Regions from separate parts of the Streptomyces sp. NPDC002734 genome, predicted to be linked through region 1. Evidence: predicted binding sites of a transcription regulator. Region 1 holds the regulator's gene; each other region holds the start of a gene.
What was found. The regulator HrcA, encoded in region 1, represses chaperone genes, less so after heat shock. The targets are predictions, from matches to a motif close to TTNGCACTCNGNNNNNCNGAGTGCNAA.
Positions count from the first base shown of each region.

Region 2: the regulator HrcA is predicted to act here: its motif matches at 1,841-1,867, upstream of ABT026_RS08605 (FmdB family zinc ribbon protein).
Region 3: the regulator HrcA is predicted to act here: its motif matches at 3,771-3,797, upstream of groL (chaperonin GroEL).

Region 1 covers NZ_JBEOVU010000013.1:56,662-63,499, reverse strand. The annotation lists gene ABT026_RS14030 (16S rRNA (uracil(1498)-N(3))-methyltransferase) at 1-651, opposite strand, end outside; gene dnaJ (molecular chaperone DnaJ) at 752-1,894, opposite strand; gene hrcA (heat-inducible transcriptional repressor HrcA) at 1,895-2,911, opposite strand; gene ABT026_RS14015 (MBL fold metallo-hydrolase) at 3,071-3,826, shown strand; gene ABT026_RS14010 (DUF3097 domain-containing protein) at 3,895-4,707, shown strand; gene ABT026_RS14005 (Uma2 family endonuclease) at 4,685-5,263, opposite strand; gene hemW (radical SAM family heme chaperone HemW) at 5,376-6,608, opposite strand.
Region 2 covers NZ_JBEOVU010000007.1:18,332-25,169, forward strand. The annotation lists gene ABT026_RS08595 (hypothetical protein) at 1-340, opposite strand, end outside; gene ABT026_RS08600 (S-methyl-5'-thioadenosine phosphorylase) at 470-1,312, opposite strand; gene ABT026_RS08605 (FmdB family zinc ribbon protein) at 1,480-1,830, opposite strand; gene ABT026_RS08610 (potassium/proton antiporter) at 2,085-3,647, opposite strand; gene ABT026_RS08615 (penicillin acylase family protein) at 3,925-6,684, shown strand; gene ABT026_RS08620 (5-formyltetrahydrofolate cyclo-ligase) at 6,765-6,838, opposite strand, start outside.
Region 3 covers NZ_JBEOVU010000005.1:110,758-117,595, reverse strand. The annotation lists gene ABT026_RS06955 (hypothetical protein) at 1-427, shown strand, start outside; gene ABT026_RS06950 (NADH:flavin oxidoreductase) at 573-1,709, opposite strand; gene groL (chaperonin GroEL) at 2,019-3,641, opposite strand; gene ABT026_RS06940 (cold-shock protein) at 4,033-4,239, opposite strand; gene ABT026_RS06935 (MoaD/ThiS family protein) at 4,785-5,063, opposite strand; gene thrC (threonine synthase) at 5,141-6,442, opposite strand; SAM riboswitch class I at 6,461-6,598, opposite strand; gene ABT026_RS06925 (glucosyl-3-phosphoglycerate synthase) at 6,820-6,838, shown strand, end outside.

The DNA of each region.
Region 1 (6,838 bases):
CCCCGCCTCGGCGAACAGCTCCAGCTCCTGCGGCGAGACCCCGCCCTCGGGCCCCACGACCAGCACGATCTCCCCCGACGCCGGCAGCTCGCACGTGGCCAGCGCCTCACTGGGGAAGTCCCGGTCCTCGTGCAGGACCGCCGCGAAGTCCGCCCGGGCGAGCAGCGCCGCGACCTGCTTGCCGCTCGCGAGCTCCGCGACCTCGGGGAACCGCGTCCGCCGCGACTGCTTGCCCGCCTCCCGCGCGGTGGCCCGCCACTTGGCCAGCGCCTTGGCCCCCCGCTCGCCCTTCCACTGCGTGATGCAGCGTGCCGCGGACCAGGGGACGATCGCGTCCACCCCGGTCTCGGTCATGGTCTCCACCGCCAGCTCGCCCCGGTCGCCCTTGGGCAGCGCCTGCACCACCGTGATCCGCGGGCTCGGCGCGGGCTCCTCACGGACCTCCGCGAGGCCGCCGACGACCAGCCGGTCCTTGCCCTCGGCGGCCTCGACGACGCCCTCGGCCCAGTGGCCGCGGCCGTCGGTGAGCACCACCGCCTCGCCCGGCTGGAGCCGCTTGACCGACACGGCGTGCCGGCCCTCCGGGCCCTCCAGGAGATGCGTGGACCCGTGCGGGGAGAGCTCGTCGACGACGAAGACGGGGGCGGTCAACTACGCCTCCAGGCGCGGTGGTCGGGGCAGTGCGTGGGCGAAGACATGAACGGGAGCCGTCGCGGACCGCACCGGTCCGCGACGACCCCCGGGGGGCGCCTCAGCGCCCGTTGAACGCGTCCTTCAGCCGGGAGAACAGCCCCTGCTGACCGGGCTGGAACTGCCCGGTGGGCCGCTCCTCCCCGCGCAGCTTGGCCAGTTCGCGCAGCACCCGCTCCTGCTCCGGGTCCAGCTTCGTCGGCGTCAGCACCTCGACGTGCACGATGAGGTCGCCGCGCCCGCCGCCGCGCAGGTGGGTGACGCCGCGCCCGTGCAGCGGGATCGACTGCCCGGACTGCGTGCCGGGACGGATGTCGACCTCCTCGAGGCCGTCGAGCGTCTCCAGCGGCACCTTGGTGCCGAGCGCCGCCGCCGTCATCGGGATCGTCACCGTGCAGTGCAGGTCGTCCCCGCGCCGCTGGAACGTCTCGTGCGGCAGCTCGTGGATCTCGACGTACAGGTCGCCGGCCGGGCCTCCGCCCGGGCCGACCTCGCCCTCGCCGGCCAGCTGGATCCGGGTGCCGTTGTCCACGCCGGCGGGGATCTTCACGGTCAGCGTCCGGCGCGAGCGCACCCGGCCGTCGCCCGCGCACTCGGGGCACGGGTTGGGCACGACCGTGCCGAAGCCCTGGCACTGGGGGCAGGGCCGCGAGGTCATGACCTGGCCGAGGAAGGACCGCGTCACCTGGGACACCTCGCCGCGGCCGCGGCACATGTCACAGGTCTGCGCGGAGGTGCCGGGGGCGGCGCCCTCGCCGTGACAGGTCTTGCAGACCACGGCCGTGTCGACCTGGAGTTCCTTGGTGGTCCCGAAGGCCGCCTCGGTCAGCTCGACGTCCAGCCGGATCATGGCGTCCTGACCACGGCGGGTCCGCGAGCGCGGTCCGCGCTGCGAGGCCGTGCCGAAGAAGGCGTCCATGATGTCGGAGAAGTTGCCGAAGCCGCCGGCCCCGAAGCCGCCCGCACCCGCGCCGGCGCCGCCGGCCTGGGAGAGCGGGTCGCCGCCGAGGTCGTAGACCTGCTTCTTCTGCGGGTCCGAGAGCACCTCGTAGGCGGCGTTGATCTCCTTGAACCGCTCCTGCGTCTTCGGATCGGGATTGACGTCCGGGTGCAGCTCGCGGGCGAGCCTCCGGAACGCCTTCTTGATCTCGTCCTGGGACGCGTCGCGGCGCACGCCGAGTACGGCGTAGTAGTCCGTGGCCACTTACGACTCCGCCAGGATCTGTCCGACGTACCGTGCCACTGCGCGTACTGCTCCCATCGTTCCCGGGTAATCCATGCGGGTCGGTCCGACCACGCCGAGCTTGGCGACTGCCTCGCCGCCCGAACCGTAGCCCACCGACACGACGGACGTGGAGTTGAGTCCCTCGTACTCGTTCTCATGACCGATACGGACGGTCATGGCCGAATCCTGAGCCTCCCCAAGGAGCTTGAGGAGCACGACCTGCTCCTCGAGCGCCTCCAGGACGGGCTGGATGGTGAGGGGAAAATCATGTGTGAAGCGGGTCAGGTTGGCGGTGCCGCCGATCATCAGCCGCTCCTCGGTCCGCTCGACGAGCGTCTCCAGCAGGGTGGAGAGCACCGAGGCGACCGTCCCGCGGTCCTCCTGCTCGAAGGCCTCCGGCAGGTCCTGCACCAGCAGCGGGACGTCGGTGAACCGGCGCCCGGTGACCCGGCTGTTGAGCCGGGCGCGGAGGTCGGCGAGGGTGTTCTCGCCGATCGGGGCGGGGCAGTCGATCAGGCGCTGCTCGACCCGGCCGGTGTCGGTGATCAGCACCAGCATCACCCGGGCCGGCGCGAGCGCCAGCAGCTCCACGTGCCGCACCGCCGAACGCGTGAGCGACGGATACTGGACGACCGCGACCTGCCGGGTCAGCTGCGCCAGCAGCCGCACCGTGCGGGCCACCACGTCGTCGAGGTCGACGGCGCCGTCCAGGAAGTTCTGGATGGCGCGCCGCTCGGGCTGGGTCATCGGCTTCACGTCGGCCAGTCGGTCGACGAAGAGCCGGTAGCCCTTGTCGGTGGGGATCCGCCCCGCGCTGGTGTGGGGCTGGGCGATGTAGCCCTCCTCCTCCAGCGCGGACATGTCGTTGCGCACCGTCGCGGGGGACACACCGAGGCTGTGCCGCTCGGTGAGGGCCTTGGAGCCCACCGGCTCCTCGGTCCCGACGTAGTCCTGGACGATGGCGCGCAACACCTGCAGCCTGCGTTCACTCAGCATCGCGCACACCTCCGGATGTCGGCTCGGCCTCACCGCTTCTGCCCCTTGCGTCGACTGGCACTCTGCTTCCGCGAGTGCCAGTCATTACCAGTCAGTGTACGGCCGGAGGGTACGGCGCGGGCAAGGGCGGTCGCCGTGCGGTCCCGATAGCGTCGCCCCATGAGCGTGACCTGGGAAGCCCTTGGTGGAGGGGAAAGTCTCGGCTGGGAGGCGCTGGCCCCCGGTGTGGGGCGGCTGCGGCTGCCCGTCTGGGACTGCACGGTGGGCCTGGTGGCCGGGCCCGACGGGGCGTTGCTGGTGGACGCGGGCTCGAGTGTGGCGGAGGGCACACGGATCCGCCAGGAGGCGGAGGAGTCCCTGGGGGCGGGGCGGCGCGTCACGCATGTGGCCCTCACCCATCCTCACTTCGACCACGTGTTCGGCGCCGGGGTGTTCGCCGGGGCGGAGGTGCACGCCGCGGTCGGCTGCGGCGCGCTGCTGGCCTCCGCCGAGGGACGGGACGCCCTGCGGGCCGACGCGGTGGCGAACGGCCTGACCACGGAGGCGGCGGACACGGCGCTGGAGTCGCTGACCGTGCCGCGGCACGAGGTGCACCACGACCACGTGCTGGAGCTGGGCGGCGGCGTCCGCCCGGTGCTGACCGCCATGGGGCCGGGCCACACCGCGCACGACCTGGCGGTCCTGGTGCCGGGGCCGCGCCCGGTGGTGTTCTGCGGCGACCTGGTCGAGGAGTCCGGCGAACCGCAGGCCGGACAGGACGCGGTGCCCTCCCGCTGGGCGGCGGCCCTCACCCGGCTGCTGGAGCTGGGCGGCGAGGACGCGCTCTACGTGCCCGGGCACGGGGCGGTGGTGGACGCCGCCTTCGTGCGGCGGCAGCGGGAGGAGCTGTCCCGGAGGTTCGGCACGGCCTGGTGAGCCGGTGGGAGGCGGCGGGAGGGCGTGTCGCCTGGGCGAGCCCCGCCGTTTCTCCTATCGTCAGCCGAATGCGCCAGTACTCCCCCGACCTCACGCCGTCGTGGAAGAAGCCCAAGCCGGTACCCGAGGTTCCCGCGGAGCCCGGTCTGGTCGTGGAGGACCCCGCCACCGGGTTCTGCGGGGCCGTGGTGGGCTGCGAGGCCGGCACGGTCACCCTGGAGGACCGGCACGGCAAGCACCGCGTCTTCCCGCTGGCCCCGGCCGCCTTCCTGCTGGAGGGCCGCCCGGTGACCCTGGTCCGCGCCGCCGCGGCCGCCCCGAAGCGCCCCTCGCGCACCGCCTCCGGCTCGATCGCCGTTCCCGGCGCGCGGGCGCGGGTGGCCCGCGCGGGGCGCATCTACGTCGAGGGACGGCACGACGCCGAGCTGGTCGAGAAGGTGTGGGGCGACGACCTGCGCGTCGAGGGCGTGGTCGTGGAGTACCTGGAGGGCGTGGACGACCTGCCGGCCGTGGTCGAGGAGTTCGCCCCGGGCCCCGACGCGCGGCTGGGCGTCCTGGTCGACCACCTGGTGCCCGGCTCCAAGGAGTGGCGCATCGCCGAGGCCGTCACCAGCGACCACGCCCTGGTGGTCGGCCACCCCTACATCGACATCTGGCAGGCCGTGAAGCCCTCCGCGCTGGGCATCGAGGCCTGGCCGGTGATCCCGCGCGGCCAGGACTGGAAGACCGGCGTCTGCCGCGCCCTCGGCTGGCCCGACAACACCGGCGCCGCCTGGCGCCACATCCTCTCCCGGGTCCGCGACTGGAAGGACCTGGAGCCCGAGCTCCTGGGCCGCGTCGAGGAACTGATCGACTTCGTCACGGCCTCGAGTGAGGCCTGACCCCCTCGTACGCCCCGAAGGCCGCCGTCTCCAGTTCGATTCCCAGCGGGCCCACCGGCAGCGGATCGCCGAACTTGGTGATCCGCTGTACCTGGTAGTCGGCGTCCTCGCCCTGTCCTGCCGGCTCGGTGTACAGCACGCAGTGCGCCATGATCGGATCGATGATCAGGTAGCCCGGGACGTCGCCGGCCGCGTAGATCAGCCGCTTGACACCGTAGTCGCGGTCGACGCTGGTCCGGGAGACCACCTCGACCACCAGCGTGATCAGATGCGACGGCAGCAGCCGGCCCGATGCCGGGCCGCGCCCCGCCTCGAGAACCACCAGATCGGGCACCGGCTCGCTGGCCTCCCCGACGATGTCCACGTCCTGTGTCTGCAGGCGTTCCCAGCGGGCGCGGGGAATCTGGTCCTGCACCTCGGTGACGATCCGGTTGTGCACCAGATCGGGGCCGGCCATCATCACGATGTCCCCCCGCAGAAGCTCCGCCTTGGCGCCTTCGGGCGGTTCGAAGTCCGCGAAGAAGTCGGCCATCCCTCGCTCGTCCACAGCGGTCATCTCCGTGAGCCTCCCGGTCCGCCGCGTCGCGCATTGTCAGCGGCAGCTTACGAACAGCGTAGGCACCGGGGGGCCTGACCGCACGGACTCACCCTCACGAGTGGCGGGCCGCTCAGTCCACCAGGTCCCGGACCACCGCGTCGGCCAGGAGGCGGCCGCGCAGGGTCAGCGCGGCGCGGCCGGCGGCGAAGGACTCGGAGCGCAGCAGGCCGTCCGCGAGGGCGCGGTCGGCGGCGGCGCGGCCGGCCGGGCGCAGCAGGTCCAAGGGGACGCCGTCCACCAGCCTCAGCTCCAGCAGGATCCGCTCGACGCGCCGGTCCTCGGCGGAGAGCAGCTCGCGTCCGGCGCCCGGGGAGCGCCCTTCGGCGAGGGCCGCCGCGTAGGCGCCCGGGTGCTTGACGTTCCACCACCGCACGCCCCCGACGTGACTGTGCGCGCCCGGTCCGGCGCCCCACCAGTCGGCGCCGCGCCAGTACAGCTCGTTGTGCAGGCAGCGGGCCGCGTCGGAGGCGGCCCAGTTGGAGACCTCGTACCAGTCGAGCCCGGCCGCCGAGAGCATCTCCTCGGCGATCAGGTAGCGGTCGGCGTGCACGTCGTCGTCGGTCATCGGGACCTCGCCGCGCTTGATGCGGCGGGCCAGCCCGGTGCCGTCCTCGACGATCAGCGCGTACGCCGAGACGTGGTCGGGACCGGCGCCCAGCGCGGCCTCCAGCGAGGCGCGCCAGTCGTCGTCGGACTCCCCCGGCGTGCCGTAGATCAGGTCCAGGTTGACGTGCTCGAACCCGGCCGCGCGCGCCTCGGCGACGCACTGCTCGGGGCGGCCGGGGGTGTGGGTGCGGTCGAGGATGCGCAGCACGTGGGGGCGGGCGGACTGCATGCCGAAGGAGATCCGGTTGTAGCCGCCCTCGCGCAGCTCCGCGAGGTAGGCCGGGTCCACGGTCTCCGGGTTGGCCTCGGTGGTGACCTCGGCGTCCTCGGCGAGGCCGAACTCCTGGCGGACCGCGTCCAGCATCCGCACCAGGTCGCCGGCCGCCAGCAGGGTGGGGGTGCCGCCGCCGACGAAGACGGTGCGCACCGGGCGGGGGTCGTCGCCCAGCACCTTGCGGGCCAGGCGGACCTCCTCGGCGAGAGTGTCCGCGTAGTTGTCGCGGGAGGCGAGCACGCCGCCGCTGCCGCGCAGCTCGGTGGCGGTGTAGGTGTTGAAGTCGCAGTACCCGCAGCGGGTCGCGCAGTACGGGACGTGCAGGTAGAACCCGAGGGGACGCTCCGGGGCGCCCTCGAGGGCGGAGGCCGGCAACGCGCCGTCGGCGGGGACGGGCTCGCCGTCGGGGAGTGCGGAAGGCATGAGGACCATTGTCCCCCACCTCGGAGGAAGCCCGGGAAGCCCGAACGCCCCGGCCTCCGGACCGCCTGGGGAAGGCGGCACGGGGGCCGGGGCGCTGAAAAGGGTGCCGGGTCCGTACCCGCGTGGCGAACGCAGGCCGCGTACGGACCCTTGGTGCCGGTCGGGAGCGGATGAGAGAGGGCCCGCTCTGGGTCCTACCGGCGGTCGTTCAGTCGTTCAGATCACAAACG
Region 2 (6,838 bases), on a different contig from region 1:
ACGCCGAGGACGCCGCAGGTGCGGCAGGAGCGGCCGGTCCCGGGGCGAGGGCGGTCACCGCCACGGCCGTCAACGCGGCGGCGAGCACCCGTGGCGCGGCGCGGGCCGGCCGTCCGCCGCGCAGGCGCCCGCCGGGCACCCGCAGCGGGGCGAAGAGCGGGATGCTGCCGGGGGCGGGCACCCCGCCCGGCCCGAGCCGCCGCAGCGGGGCGGCGGGGGAGCCGGCGGCACCGGAGCAGCCGTGGGCACAGGCGTCCGGCCAGGGCGGCGGCGCGGTGTGCGCGTTCGCGGCGTTCGCGGCCGCGGCGCGAGTGGGGGCGCAGGTGTTCGTGAGGTTCATGGGCCCACGCTGACCCATTTCCGCAACCCCTGCCGGAGGCTGTGGACAACCCTCGGCGAACCCTCCTCCCCAGCTCACTCGGGAGAGTGAAGGCAGGGGAGAAGGCGCCAGGGTCACGGGGCCCATGGGCTACGGGAGGGCGAAGCCCGGGTCCTGGGCGCCCAGCGCACCGGCGCAGAGGCAGGTGCGCGCGTCGGACGCCGGGAGCGCCGCCACCGCGTCGAACAGGACGTCCCGCATGCGGTCCACGTTCGCGCCGAACACCTGGAGCACCTCCTCGTGGGAGACGCCCTCACCGGTCTCGGCGCCCGCGTCCAAGTCGGTGACCAGGGTCAGCGAGGTGTAGCAGAGTTCCAGTTCGCGGGCGAGCGGAGCCTCGGGGTGCCCGGTCATGCCGACCACGGACCAGCCCTGGGCGGCGTGCCAGCGGGACTCGGCGCGGGTGGAGAAGCGGGGTCCCTCGATCACCACCAGGGTCCCGCCGTCGACGGCCTCCCAGTCGCGGCCGCGCGCCGCTTTGAGGGCGACGGCCCGTCCGGCGGGGCAGTAGGGGTCGGCGAGGGAGACGTGGACGACGTTGGGGACGGTGCCGTCGGGCAGCGGGAGCCCGTCGAAGTAGGTGCCGGCCCGGGACTTGGTGCGGTCCACCAGCTGGTCGGGCACCAGCAGCGTGCCCGGCCCGTACTCGGGCCGCAGGCCGCCGACCGCGCAGGGGCCGAGGACCTGCCGGACGCCCACCGACCGCAGCGCCCAGAGGTTGGCCCGGTAGTTGATGCGGTGCGGCGGCAGGTGGTGCCCGCGTCCGTGCCGGGGCAGGAACGCCACCCGGCGGCCGGCGATCTCGCCGACGAACAACGAGTCGCTGGGCGGCCCGTAGGGGGTCTCGACCGCGACCTCGGTCACGTCGTCGAGGAACGAATAGAAGCCGGACCCGCCGATCACGCCGATCTCGGCGCTCACCGTGTTCACCATGGCCCGAACCTTAGGCCCTCCCCCGCGGGGACCGACACGGGCCCGGCCGCCGCGGCTCACCGTCCGGCCCCGCACACCGCCGCGGACCGGACGAGTCCCCAGGACGCGCGAAAGCCCCGCCCTCTCCCGGTGACGACCGGGAGAGGGCGGGGCCCGCGAGGTGTGGGTCAGGCGGCCGAGCTGCTGCTCGACGAGGAGGTCGAGGCCGGCGCCGACGAGGCGGCGGGGGCCGACGTCGACGACGTGGACGAACCCGACGTCGAGGAGGAGGACGAGGCCGACGAGCTCGAGCCGCTGCTCGAGGAGCCGGACTTCGCGGCCGGGGAGCTGCTCGACGAGGAGCCGCGGCTGTCGTTGCGGTAGAACCCGGAGCCCTTGAAGACGATGCCGACGGCCGAGAACACCTTCTTCAGGCGGCCCTGGCAGTTCGGGCACTCGGTCAGAGCGTCATCGGTGAACTTCTGCACCGCCTCGAGGCCCTCGCCGCACGCGGTGCACTGGTACTGGTAGGTCGGCACTGTCTTCCTCCTGGCACTCTCACTCAATGAGTGCTAACGACGATCCATCTTGACGCATTCCTCGCCGTCAGTCCACTGCCGCACCCCGTCCGGTGACCGAAACCACTGCGCGGACCACCGCGGGAAGCGCCGCGACCACCGTGCAGAAGCGCCACGACCACCGCCACGACCACCGCCGCGACCACCGCGGCAACCACCGCACGGACCACCCCCCGGACCACCGCGGACCCCCGTCCGCCGTCGGGGGCGGAGAGTTACCGCGCCGCCCCCGACGTACCCAGCCACCCGGCCAGCTTTCCGCCCCGGGCCACCGCCCGCAGGCGCCGCTCGGCGGCGTCCTGCACCTGGTCGGTGGCGATCACCAGCAACTCGTCCCCCCGCTGGAGCACCGTGGCGGGCGACGGCACGAAGGAGGCGCCGGCCCGGACCACCAGGGTGACCGAGGCGCCCACCGGCAGCCGGAGCTCGCCGACCTCGACGCCGTGCATCCGGGAGTCCCTGTCCACGGTCAGCGAGAGCAGGTGCCCGCGCAGCCGCTCCAGCGGCGCGGACTCGATGCCCAGGTCGGAGGCCTCGTTGTCGTCGCCCAGGCGCAGCTTGCGGGCCAGCCAGGGGAGCGTCGGCCCCTGGATCAGCGTGTAGACCACGACCAGCACGAAGACGATGTTGAAGATCCGGCGGCTGCCCGCCACCCCGGCCACCATCGGGATGGTGGCCAGGATGATCGGCACCGCGCCCCGCAGCCCCGCCCACGACATCAGCGCCTGCTGCTGCCAGGGCACCCGGAACGGCGACAGGCAGGCGATCACGCTCAGCGGCCTCGCCACCATGGTCAGGACCAGGCCGATCACCAGCGCGGGCAGGATGTCGTCGCCCAGCTCCCGCGGGTTGACCAGCAGGCCGAGCAGCACGAACATGCCGATCTGCGCGATCCAGCCGAGCCCGTCGGCGAAGCCGCGGGTGGCCGGGTGGTGGGGCAGCCGGGCGTTGCCCAGCACCATCGACGCCAGGTAGACCGCGAGGAAGCCGCTGCCGTGCGCGATGGCGCCCGCCGCGTAGGCCGTCACGGCCATCGACATCACGGCGATGGGGTAGAGGCCGGAGGCGGGCAGCGCGACCCGCCGCAGCCCCCAGGCGCCCAGCCAGCCGACCGCCAGGCCCACGGCCGCGCCGATCGCCAGTTCCATCGCCATCTCCGCCAGCAGCAGGTACCAGTGCTCGAACGGCCCGGCGGTGGAGAAGGAGACGACCAGGATGACCACCGGGGCGTCGTTGAAGCCCGACTCGGCCTCCAGGGTGCCGGTGATGCGGGACGGCAGGGGGATCCGGCGCAGCACGGAGAAGACCGCCGCCGCGTCGGTCGAGGAGACCACCGCGCCCACGATGAGCGCCTGCCGCCACTCCAGCCCGGCCAGGTAGTGGGCGGCCGCGGCGGTGACCGTCACGCTCACCGCGACGCCGGCCGAGGCCAGCACGCCGGCGGCGGGCAGCACCGGTTTGATCTGGCCCCACTTGGTGCCCAGTCCGCCCTCGGCGAGGATCACGACCAGGGCCGCGTAGCCGATGACCTGGGTGAGCGCGGCGTTGTCGAACTCGATGCCCGCGATGCCGTCGGAGCCCAGCGCGATGCCGATGCCGAGGTAGATGAGGAGGCTCGGGAGTCCGCTGCGTGAGGACACGCGCACGGCGGCCACGGCCACCAGGAGGACGAGCGAGGCGCCGAGCAGAAGCTGGTTGAGGTGGTCGACAGACAGTTGGCGCCCCTTCCCTTCCCTCCGAGGTGCTGCGAACAGCCCCGTGTGCGCACGGGACGGCATCGGCAGGTCTTTCGTTACCTTACCTAACTCTTGACGCTTTCTTGACGCGCTTTCGCCACTTCGCGCCCCGGCGGACGCTCCCTGCGGACGCCGCATCGGGACGAACAGGACACCCTGGACACCCCGCTCGCCTGATGCCACGGCTTCACAGACGCCGCGTCAAGCCGCCGCGCCCCGTGCGCCTATCGTTGCTCCAGCGCGACGTCGGGCCACGCCGCCGCGCCCAGAACTGACCACCGCCCGCCCCGCCGCTCGCGTGAGGACAGCAAGGACAGCGATGCCCCCCAACACCACCGCCTCTTCCGGTCAGCAGCCCGGCAAGTCCGGCAGGAAGAAGGGGCGCAAAGCCCGACTCCTGGTCCTTCTCGTCGTCCTCGCGCTCATAGGCGGCCTGGTCTACGGCGGGTACTGGACGGTCAGCACCGTCCGTGCCTCGTTCCCGCAGACCAGCGGGTCGCTGACCCTCAAGGGCCTGTCCGGCCCGGTCGAGGTCCGGCGCGACGGCCAGGGCGTGCCGCACGTCTACGCCGACTCCGAGGAAGACCTGTTCATGGCGCAGGGATTCGTCCAGGCGCAGGACCGGTTCTACGAGATGGACGTGCGCCGCCACCTGACCGCGGGCCGGCTCTCCGAGATGTTCGGCGCGAGCCAGGTCGGCACCGACGAGTTCCTGCGCACCCTCGGCTGGCGCCGTGTCGCGCAGCAGGAGTACGACAAGAAGCTGTCCGCCTCCACCAAGAAGTACCTGCGGGCCTACACCAAGGGCGTCAACGCCTACCTCGGCGATCGCGAGGGCGACGAACTCTCCCTGGAGTACGCGGCGCTCGCGCTCACCGGCGACTACACGCCCCAGCCGTGGACCCCCGTCGACTCGGTGGCCTGGCTCAAGGCGATGGCCTGGGACCTGCGCGGCAACATGCAGGACGAGATCGACCGTTCGCTGATGACCAGCAGGCTCGACGCGAAGCAGATCGCCGACCTGTACCCGGGCTACCCGTTCGAGCGGAACCGGACGATCGTGCAGGAGGGCGCATACTCGCAGGCCACCGGCACCTGGGACCAGAAGGCCACCGCGAGCGAGCAGGCCCAGGGCGGCGCCGGCACCCTCCCGGGTGTCGCGGCGGAGGACCAGGCCGGGCTGCAGAGCCAGCTCGCCGGTCTCTACGGCGCCCTGGACGAGCTGCCCACCGCGGTCGGCGTCAACGGCAACGGCATCGGCTCCAACTCCTGGGTGGTCGCCGGATCGCACACCGTGGGCGGGGCCCCGCTGCTGGCCAACGACCCGCACCTGTCGCCCGCGCTGCCCTCGGTCTGGTACCAGATGGGCCTGCACTGCCGCACCGTCTCCGCGAGCTGCCGCTACGACGTCTCCGGTTACACCTTCTCCGGCATGCCCGGCGTGGTCATCGGCCACAACGCGCAGATCGCCTGGGGCATGACCAACTCCGGCGTGGACGTCAGCGACCTGTACCTGCAGAAGGTCACCCGCGACGGCTACCAGTACGACGGGAAGACCGTCCCCTTCCGGACCCGTGAGGAGACCATCAAGGTCGCCGGCGGGGCCGACAAGAAGATCGTGGTCCGCGAGACCAACAACGGCCCGCTCCTCTCCGACCGCGACGACGAGCTCGTCCAGGTCGGAAGGAAGGCCGGCGTGAAGGCCGCCGCACCCGACCGGGGCGACGGCTACGGGGTCTCGCTGCGGTGGACCGCGCTCGACCCGGGCAGCACCATGGACGCCGTCTTCGCCATCAACACGGCGCGGAACTGGCAGGAGTTCCGCAAGGCCGCCGAGCTGTTCGAGGTGCCCTCGCAGAACCTCGTCTACGCCGACCGGAAGAACATCGGCTACCAGCTGCCGGGCCGCATCCCGGTCCGCGCCGAGGGCTACGACGGCGCGCTCCCGGCGCCCGGCTGGGAGCGTGCCGCCCGCTGGACCGGCTGGATCGACCAGGACGAGCTGCCCTACGAGTTCAACCCGGAGCGCGGCTACATCGTCACCGCCAACCAGGCCGTGGTCGACGAGGACGCCTACCCGTACCTGCTGACCGGCGACTGGTCCTACGGCGCCCGCAGTCAGCGGATCAACGACCTGGTCAAGGCGAAGATCGAGGGCGGCGGCAAGGTCTCGACCGAGGACATGCGCGAGATGCAGACCGACAGCAGCAGCGAGATCGCCAAGCTGCTGGTGCCCGAGCTGCTGAAGATCGACGTCAAGGACGACGACGTCCGCGACGCGCAGGAGCTGCTGGAGAGCTGGGACCGCACCCAGACCCCGGACTCGGCGGCGGCCGCGTACTTCAACGCCGTGTGGCGCAACATCCTGAAGCTGGCGTTCGGCAACAAGCTGCCCAAGGAACTGCGGGTCGAGGGCCAGTGCCTGTGGGTGGAGCCGGTGAACACCACCGGTCCCGCCGAGGAGGCGGACAAGGTCCGCGAGTGCGGGCAGCGCAGCGCCACGCAGGCCCAGCCGGACGGCGGCGACCGGTGGTTCGAGGTCGTGCGGAACCTGATGGCGGACGAGGACAGCGAGTGGTGGACCACCGGCAAGTCGCTCAGCGGCCGTAAGGGCGCCAAGAACGACCGGGACGCCCTGCTCGAGCGGGCCATGGTCGACGCGCGCTGGGAGCTGACGGCGAAGCTCGGCAAGGACATGGACAGCTGGAGCTGGGGCCGGCTGCACACGCTGTACCTGAAGAACCAGACCATGGGCACGGCCGGTCCGGGCTTCCTCCAGCACATGCTCAACCGCGGGCCCTGGGAGCTCGGCGGCGGCGAGTCCACCGTCGACGCGACGGGGTGGAACGCGGCCGGCGGGTACGGGGTGGTCTGGGTGCCGTCCATGCGGATGGTGGTGAACCTCGACGACCTCGACAAGTCGAAGTGGATCAACCTCACCGGCGCGTCCGGGCACGCGTACAGCTCGCACTACGTGGACCAGACGGACGCGTGGGCGAAGGGGGAGCTGTACGAGTGGCCGTTCTCCGCGGCCGCGGTGAAGCGGGCCACGGAGGAGACGCTCACGCTGAAGCCGTGACGGCCCGCCCGCCGGGCCCACCGCACCGGGGCGGTTCCCTCACGGGGGAGCCGCCCCGGCGGCCTTCCCGGACGCGGAGGTCAGCCGAAACGGTGGAGGCCCGAGGGGGTCACCGCGGCGGTGACCGGGCGGTCGTGCGGTTCGGCGGGGACCG
Region 3 (6,838 bases), on a different contig from region 1:
GGAGGACACCGTCACCACGGCCGCCCCGGCCACCCGCTGCCCGGAACACCCCAACGGGCCGGTGGACGCGAGCGCGCCGGACCTGTGCCTGCTCTGCGAGACCCGCCGCCGCTCGGCCCGCAGGGCCCGGCTCAGCGGCGGCCCGGTCCCGGACCGCCCGGTGGACCCGGTGCCGTCGCGGTACGGGATGCACGGCGACCGTCCCCAGCCGCAGCAGCGCTGGCTGCCGGAGGCGTGGAACGGCCGCGCCTGGGAGCTGTGCGGCACGCCGCGCCGGGACCGTCGGGAGGCCGAGCTGTTCCTGGCCGCCGAGCGCCGCTCCCCGCGCCCCGCCATGGCGTACCGGCTGGTGCACGAGTTCACCGACTACGAGGTGCTGCGCGTCTGGGGCGAACCCCGGGTCGTCCCCGTCGAACCGATGGGCTGACCGGGCCGCGCGGCCCGGTCGGACGGCGACGGCGACGGGGACGCACGGCCCCGCCGGACGGCGACGGCGACGGGAAGGGCCCGGGGCGCGGAGACGATCCGCGCCCCGGGCCCGTTCGCGTCCCGGCGGTGGTGTGGGTCGGGGATCAGTGCAGGTTCATCAGCGAGGCGGGGTCGTACGAGGACATCTCGTCCGTGCGCCCGCCGAGCAGCTTGGCGCCCCACTCGGGGTCCTGGAGCAGCGCGCGGCCGACCGCCACCAGGTCGACCTCCTCGCGCTCCACGCTGTCCAGCAGGTCGTCGACGGCGCGCACCGGGGAGCCCTTGCCGGCGAAGGCGTCGGTGAAGTTGCCGTCCAGGCCCACCGAGCCGACGGTGATCACCGGCTTGCCGAGCAGCTTCTTCGTCCAGGCGGCCAGGTTGAGGTCGGAGCCCTCGAACTCGGGCAGCCAGTAGCGGCGGGTGGAGGCGTGGAAGGCGTCCACGCCGGCCTCGGAGATCGGCCGCAGCACCGCCTCCAGCTCCTCCGGGGTGGTCGCCAGCTTGGCGTCGTAGGCCTCGGACTTCCACTGCGAGAAGCGGAAGATGACCGGGAAGTCGGGCGAGACCGCGGCGCGGACCGCCTCGACGATCTCCACCGCGAAGCGGGTGCGGGCCACCGCGTCGCCGCCGTACTTGTCGGTGCGGCGGTTGGTGCGCTCCCACAGGAACTGGTCGATCAGGTAGCCGTGGGCGCCGTGCAGCTCGATGCCGTCGAAGCCGACGCGCTCGGCGTCGGCGGCGGCCCGGGCGAAGGCGGCGACGGTGGCGTCGATGTCCTCCTGGGTCATCGCGCGGCCGTTCGGGGCCGCCTCACCGTTCAGCAGCAGGCCCGACGGGCCCTCGGACGGGGCGTCCGGGGACGGGCCGCGGCCCTCCGGGCGGGTCATGCCGACGTGCCACAGCTGCGGGACGATCTTCCCGCCCTCGGCGTGAACCGCCTCGACGACCTCGCGCCAGCCGGCCAGCGCGTCCTCGCCGTGGAAGCGCGGCACCCGGCGGCTGTCACCGGCGGCCGGACGGTCGACGTACGTTCCCTCGGTCACGATCAGCCCGACCTCGGCCGCGGCGCGCCGCCGGTAGTAGGCGACGACGTCCTCGCCCGGCACGCCGCCCGGGGAGAACTTGCGGGTCATGGGCGGCATCACCAGACGGTTGCGCAGCGTCATGCCGTTGATGGTGAGCGGGCGGGCCAGGACCCGGGAGGCGCGGTCGGCGATCTCGGCACCGGTGGCGACGGTCACGGTGGGGCTCCTAGGGGAGGGGCGGTCAGCGATCGGTCTTGTTCACACTGCGCGGGCGCGTACGCCGTCCGACGGCGTGCGCGTCCGCGTACTTGTGCGAACCAGTCGGTATGCCGGGGCATTCCCCGCCGCCGGTGACGATCGGCACACGGGCCGCACGGCACCGCACCCGCGCCGGAGCCGTTCCGCACCCGCACCGGCACCCGCACCCGCACCCGCACCCGGTACGCGAGAACGCCGAAGGGCGGCACCCGTGGTGGGTGCCGCCCTCCTGCGTGACGCGTGCGTCAGGGCTTCGAGCCGTCAGGCTCAGAAGTCCATGTCACCGCCCGGCATGCCGCCCGGAGCGGCCGCGGCGGCCTTCTCCGGCTTGTCGGCGATGACGGCCTCGGTGGTGAGGAACAGCGCGGCGATGGAGGCGGCGTTCTGCAGCGCGGAACGGGTCACCTTCGCCGGGTCGATGATGCCCTCGGCGATCAGGTCGACGTACTCGCCGGTCGCGGCGTTGAGGCCGTGACCCGGGGTGAGGTTGCGGACCTTCTCCACCACGACGCCGCCCTCGAGGCCGGCGTTGACGGCGATCTGCTTCAGCGGGGCCTCGAGCGCGAGCTTCACGGCCTGAGCGCCGGTCGCCTCGTCACCCTCGAGCTCCAGCTTCTCGAAGACCTGGGAGGCCTGCAGCAGGGCCACGCCACCACCGGCGACGATGCCCTCCTCGACGGCGGCCTTCGCGTTGCGGACGGCGTCCTCGATGCGGTGCTTGCGCTCCTTGAGCTCCACCTCGGTGGCGGCGCCGGCCTTGATGACCGCGACACCGCCGGCGAGCTTCGCCAGGCGCTCCTGCAGCTTCTCGCGGTCGTAGTCCGAGTCGCTGTTCTCGATCTCGGCGCGGATCTGGTTGACCCGGCCCTGGACCTGGTCGGCGGAGCCGGAGCCGTCGACGATGGTGGTCTCGTCCTTGGTGATGACGACCTTGCGGGCGCGGCCCAGGAGGTCCAGGGACGCGTTCTCCAGCTTGAGGCCGACCTCCTCGGAGATGACCTCGCCGCCCGTGAGGATGGCGATGTCGCCGAGCATGGCCTTGCGGCGGTCGCCGAAGCCCGGGGCCTTGACCGCGACGGACTTGAAGGTGCCGCGGATCTTGTTGACCACCAGGGTCGACAGGGCCTCGCCCTCGACGTCCTCGGCGATGATCAGCAGCGGCTTGCCCGACTGCATGACCTTCTCGAGGAGCGGGAGCAGGTCCTTGACCGAGGAGATCTTGGAGTTGGCGATGAGGATGTAGGGGTCCTCGAGCGACGCCTCCATGCGCTCCATGTCGGTCGCGAAGTACGCCGAGATGTAGCCCTTGTCGAAGCGCATGCCCTCGGTGAGCTCGAGCTCCAGACCGAAGGTCTGGGACTCCTCGACCGTGATGACGCCTTCCTTGCCGACCTTGTCCATCGCCTCGGCGATGAGCTCGCCGATCTGGGTGTCGGCGGCGGAGATGGAGGCGGTGGAGGCGATCTGCTCCTTGGTCTCGATCTCCTTGGCCTGCTCGAGCAGGGCGCCGGAGACGGCCTCGACGGCCTTCTCGATACCGCGCTTGAGGGCCATCGGGTTGGCGCCGGCCGCCACGTTGCGCAGGCCCTCACGGACCAGCGCCTGGGCGAGCACGGTCGCGGTGGTCGTACCGTCGCCGGCGACGTCGTCCGTCTTCTTGGCGACTTCCTTGACCAGCTCGGCGCCGATCTTCTCGTACGGGTCCTCGAGCTCGATCTCCTTGGCGATGGAAACACCATCGTTGGTGATCGTGGGGGCGCCCCACTTCTTCTCGAGGACGACGTTGCGGCCCTTGGGGCCGAGCGTCACCTTGACGGCGTCCGCGAGCTGGTTCATGCCGCGCTCGAGGCCGCGCCGCGCCTCCTCGTCGAACGCGATGATCTTGGCCATGTGAAGTGGTCCTCCCAGGACTGGGGGTGATTCCTTCGGACCGCGCCCGCGCCCGCGACGGACGGCCTGCGTGCCGGACGGTTCCTTCCCCGCCAACAGCAACGCGGACCTCACCGACCCGGTCCATCGTTGTCACTCTCACCTTCAGAGTGCTAACGCAATAATTAGCACTCGCCCCCTGCGAGTGCAAGACACTCCCCCGATCCCACCCCCGTTTCCCGCCCCCTGGACACCCTCGCGCGCCCCCGTCGGGGCGCCGGACGGCCCGGGCGCACAAGGGCGGGAGGGGGAGGAGGGGTGGGGCGGGAGGGTCACCGGGAACGCAAGGAGCCCGCGGCCCCCCGAGGGGGCCGCGGGCCCGATGTCACGTCAGGATGTTCGGTCGAGACGTTCAGCCGGCAGCCAGTCGGACCATGTCCGCCTGCGGCCCCTTCTGGCCCTGCGAGATCTCGAACTCGACCCGCTGGCCTTCCTCGAGGGTGCGGTAGCCGTCCATCTGAATCGCGCTGTAGTGCACGAAGACGTCCGCACCACCGTCGACCGCGATGAAGCCGTACCCCTTCTCCGCGTTGAACCACTTGACGGTGCCCTGAGCCATGCCTAACTCCCCTATTACTGGCCCTTGCACAGATCCACACTTCGCGGATCCGGGTCAGACCTCACCCGCCGCCGAGAGCGACGGGCGTGCGCCGGAACGCGTCGACCGCGGCCGAATGTATCTGTCCAACTGCCCTCTGCAACAGGTCATTCCGACGACAATTCTGGAGACGGGCAGCCAGGAATATGCTGAGATTTCGCCGGAATTCAGGGCAAGTCGGGGCGGACAGAAGGAGCGAACCGCGCAAAAGACCCGCGCAGTTTGGCTGCTTCTTGTCGTGCGGGAGGCAGGAACCCGTCGGCGCCCGGCCCGAGTTCGGCGCGGGATACCCCAACTGTACCGCGCCCAATCATGCAGAATCGCCGCTTCCGCTTGTCGATGAAATGTGACGCCGGCATGGAGCCGGTACGACCCGGAGAGGGCGGCGCGTGAAAGCGGCGGTGCGGGAAAACGGCGGTGCCGCCTTTCCGGAGGCGGAAAGGCGGCACGCGGGGGTGGTACCCGAAACGCGGCACCGGAAAGGCGGGCGGGAAAATGCGTGGCCGTCAGGCGCCGCCGGCCACCGCGGGAATGATCGAGACGTTGCCGCCCGCGGGCGTCGCAGTCTCCAGACCCTGCTCGAACCGCACGTCGTCGTCGTTCACGTAGACGTTGACGAAGCGCCGCAGCTTGCCCTGGTCGTCGAGCACGCGCGCGGCGATGCCGGTGTGGTTCTTCTCCAGGTCGGCGATGACCTCGCCCAGGGTGGCGCCCTCGGCGTCCACCTCGGCCTGTCCGCCGGTGTAGGTGCGGAGGATGGTGGGGATGCGGACGGTGACGCTCATGCGGGGTGACCTCCGATGACGGTGAGCGGGTGACGGGACGGACGGACCGCGGCCCGGGGTGGCGACGGCGGCGGCCGTCAGGCGAGGCCGGCCTCGCGGAAGGACTCCAGGCTCGGACGGATGGTCGCGGTGAGGCCCTGGTCGGCCACCGCGTCCAGCGTCTTGAGGCCGTCGCCGGTGTTGAGGACGACCGTGGTGAGCGTGGGGTCCAGCAGACCGTTCTCGATCAGCTTGCGGGTGACGCCGACCGTCACGCCGCCCGCCGTCTCGGCGAAGATGCCCTCGGTGCGGGCCAGCAGCCGGATGCCCGCCACGACCTCCTCGTCCGTGACGTCCTCCACCGCGCCGCCGGTGCGGCGGGCGATGTCCAGGACGTACGGGCCGTCCGCCGGGTTGCCGATGGCCAGCGACTTGGCGATGGTGTCCGGCTTCTGCGGGCGGACCACGTCGTGGCCGGCCTTGTAGGCGACGGAGACCGGCGAGCAGCCGTTCGCCTGGGCGCCGAACAGCCGGTACGGCTTGTCCTCGACCAGACCGAGCGCGATGAGCTCCTTGAGGCCCTTGTCGATCTTGGTGAACTGCGAGCCGGAGGCGATCGGGATCACCAGCTGGTCCGGCAGCCGCCAGCCGAGCTGCTCGCAGATCTCGTACGCCAGCGTCTTGGAGCCCTCGCCGTAGTACGGGCGCAGGTTGACGTTGACGAAGCCCCAGCCCTCGCCGGCCGGGTCGCCGATCAGCTCGGAGCAGAAGCGGTTCACGTCGTCGTAGTTGCCGTCGATGCCGACCAGCTCGCCGCCGTAGACCGCGGCCATGACGACCTTGCCCTGCTCCAGGTCGTGCGGGATGAACACGCACGAGCGGAAGCCGGCCCGGGCGGCGGCGGCGCCGACCGCGCCGGCCAGGTTGCCGGTGGAGGAGCAGGAGAGGGTGGTGAAGCCGAAGGCGCGGGCGGCCTCGAGGGCCTGGGCGACCACGCGGTCCTTGAAGGAGTGCGTCGGGTTGCCGGAGTCGTCCTTGACGTACAGGCCGCCGGTGACGCCGAGCTCGCGGGCCAGGTTGTCGGCCTTGACCAGCTTGGTCCAGCCCGGGTTCAGGTTGGGCTTGTCGGCGACGTCGGCCGGCACGGGCAGCAGCGGGGCGTAGCGCCAGATGTTGGCGGGACCGGCCTCGATGCGACGGCGCAGTTCCCCGGCCTCGTAGGAGGAGAAGTCGTAGGCGATCTCGAGGGGCCCGAAACACTCTTCGCAGGCGAAGACGGGGCCGAGCGGGACGCGGTGGCCGCATTCGCGACAGGAGAGCGCGGTGGCCGGACCGAGATCGACAGAGGCGGCGGAGGTCGTCGTGGACGCGGAATCGGTCGTGACAGTCTGTACAGCCATGAGAGGCGAGGCCCTTTCTCCTCATCTTCCTCAGCGGCGTCTTCGCCGTGAGACGGATTTGGCACCTTCCCTAGCCGGGGCCTCGCGTGAGCGGGCGCGGCTGGAGGGTTGCCGGGGCTTCATCGGGCCGTATCCCTCTGCCCCTCTGGATGAGCGTTCTTCTGTTGTTGTTCGGTTGTTTCGCGTCGCGCGTTTTGAGCCACTCCCGCAAGGGGGACTCGCATCTACCAGTCGAGTGACGCCGACCCCGACATGCGGTGGTCACTGGTGATGTTCAAGACTGTAACCGAAGGCCAGGACAGTTGAGAGGATCGTCCGGAACGCGAGACGGACCGCCCGCCGCAAGGCAGGCGGGGACAGTGAAGGAGCCGGTGACTGTGCTGGAAGAAGTCGAAG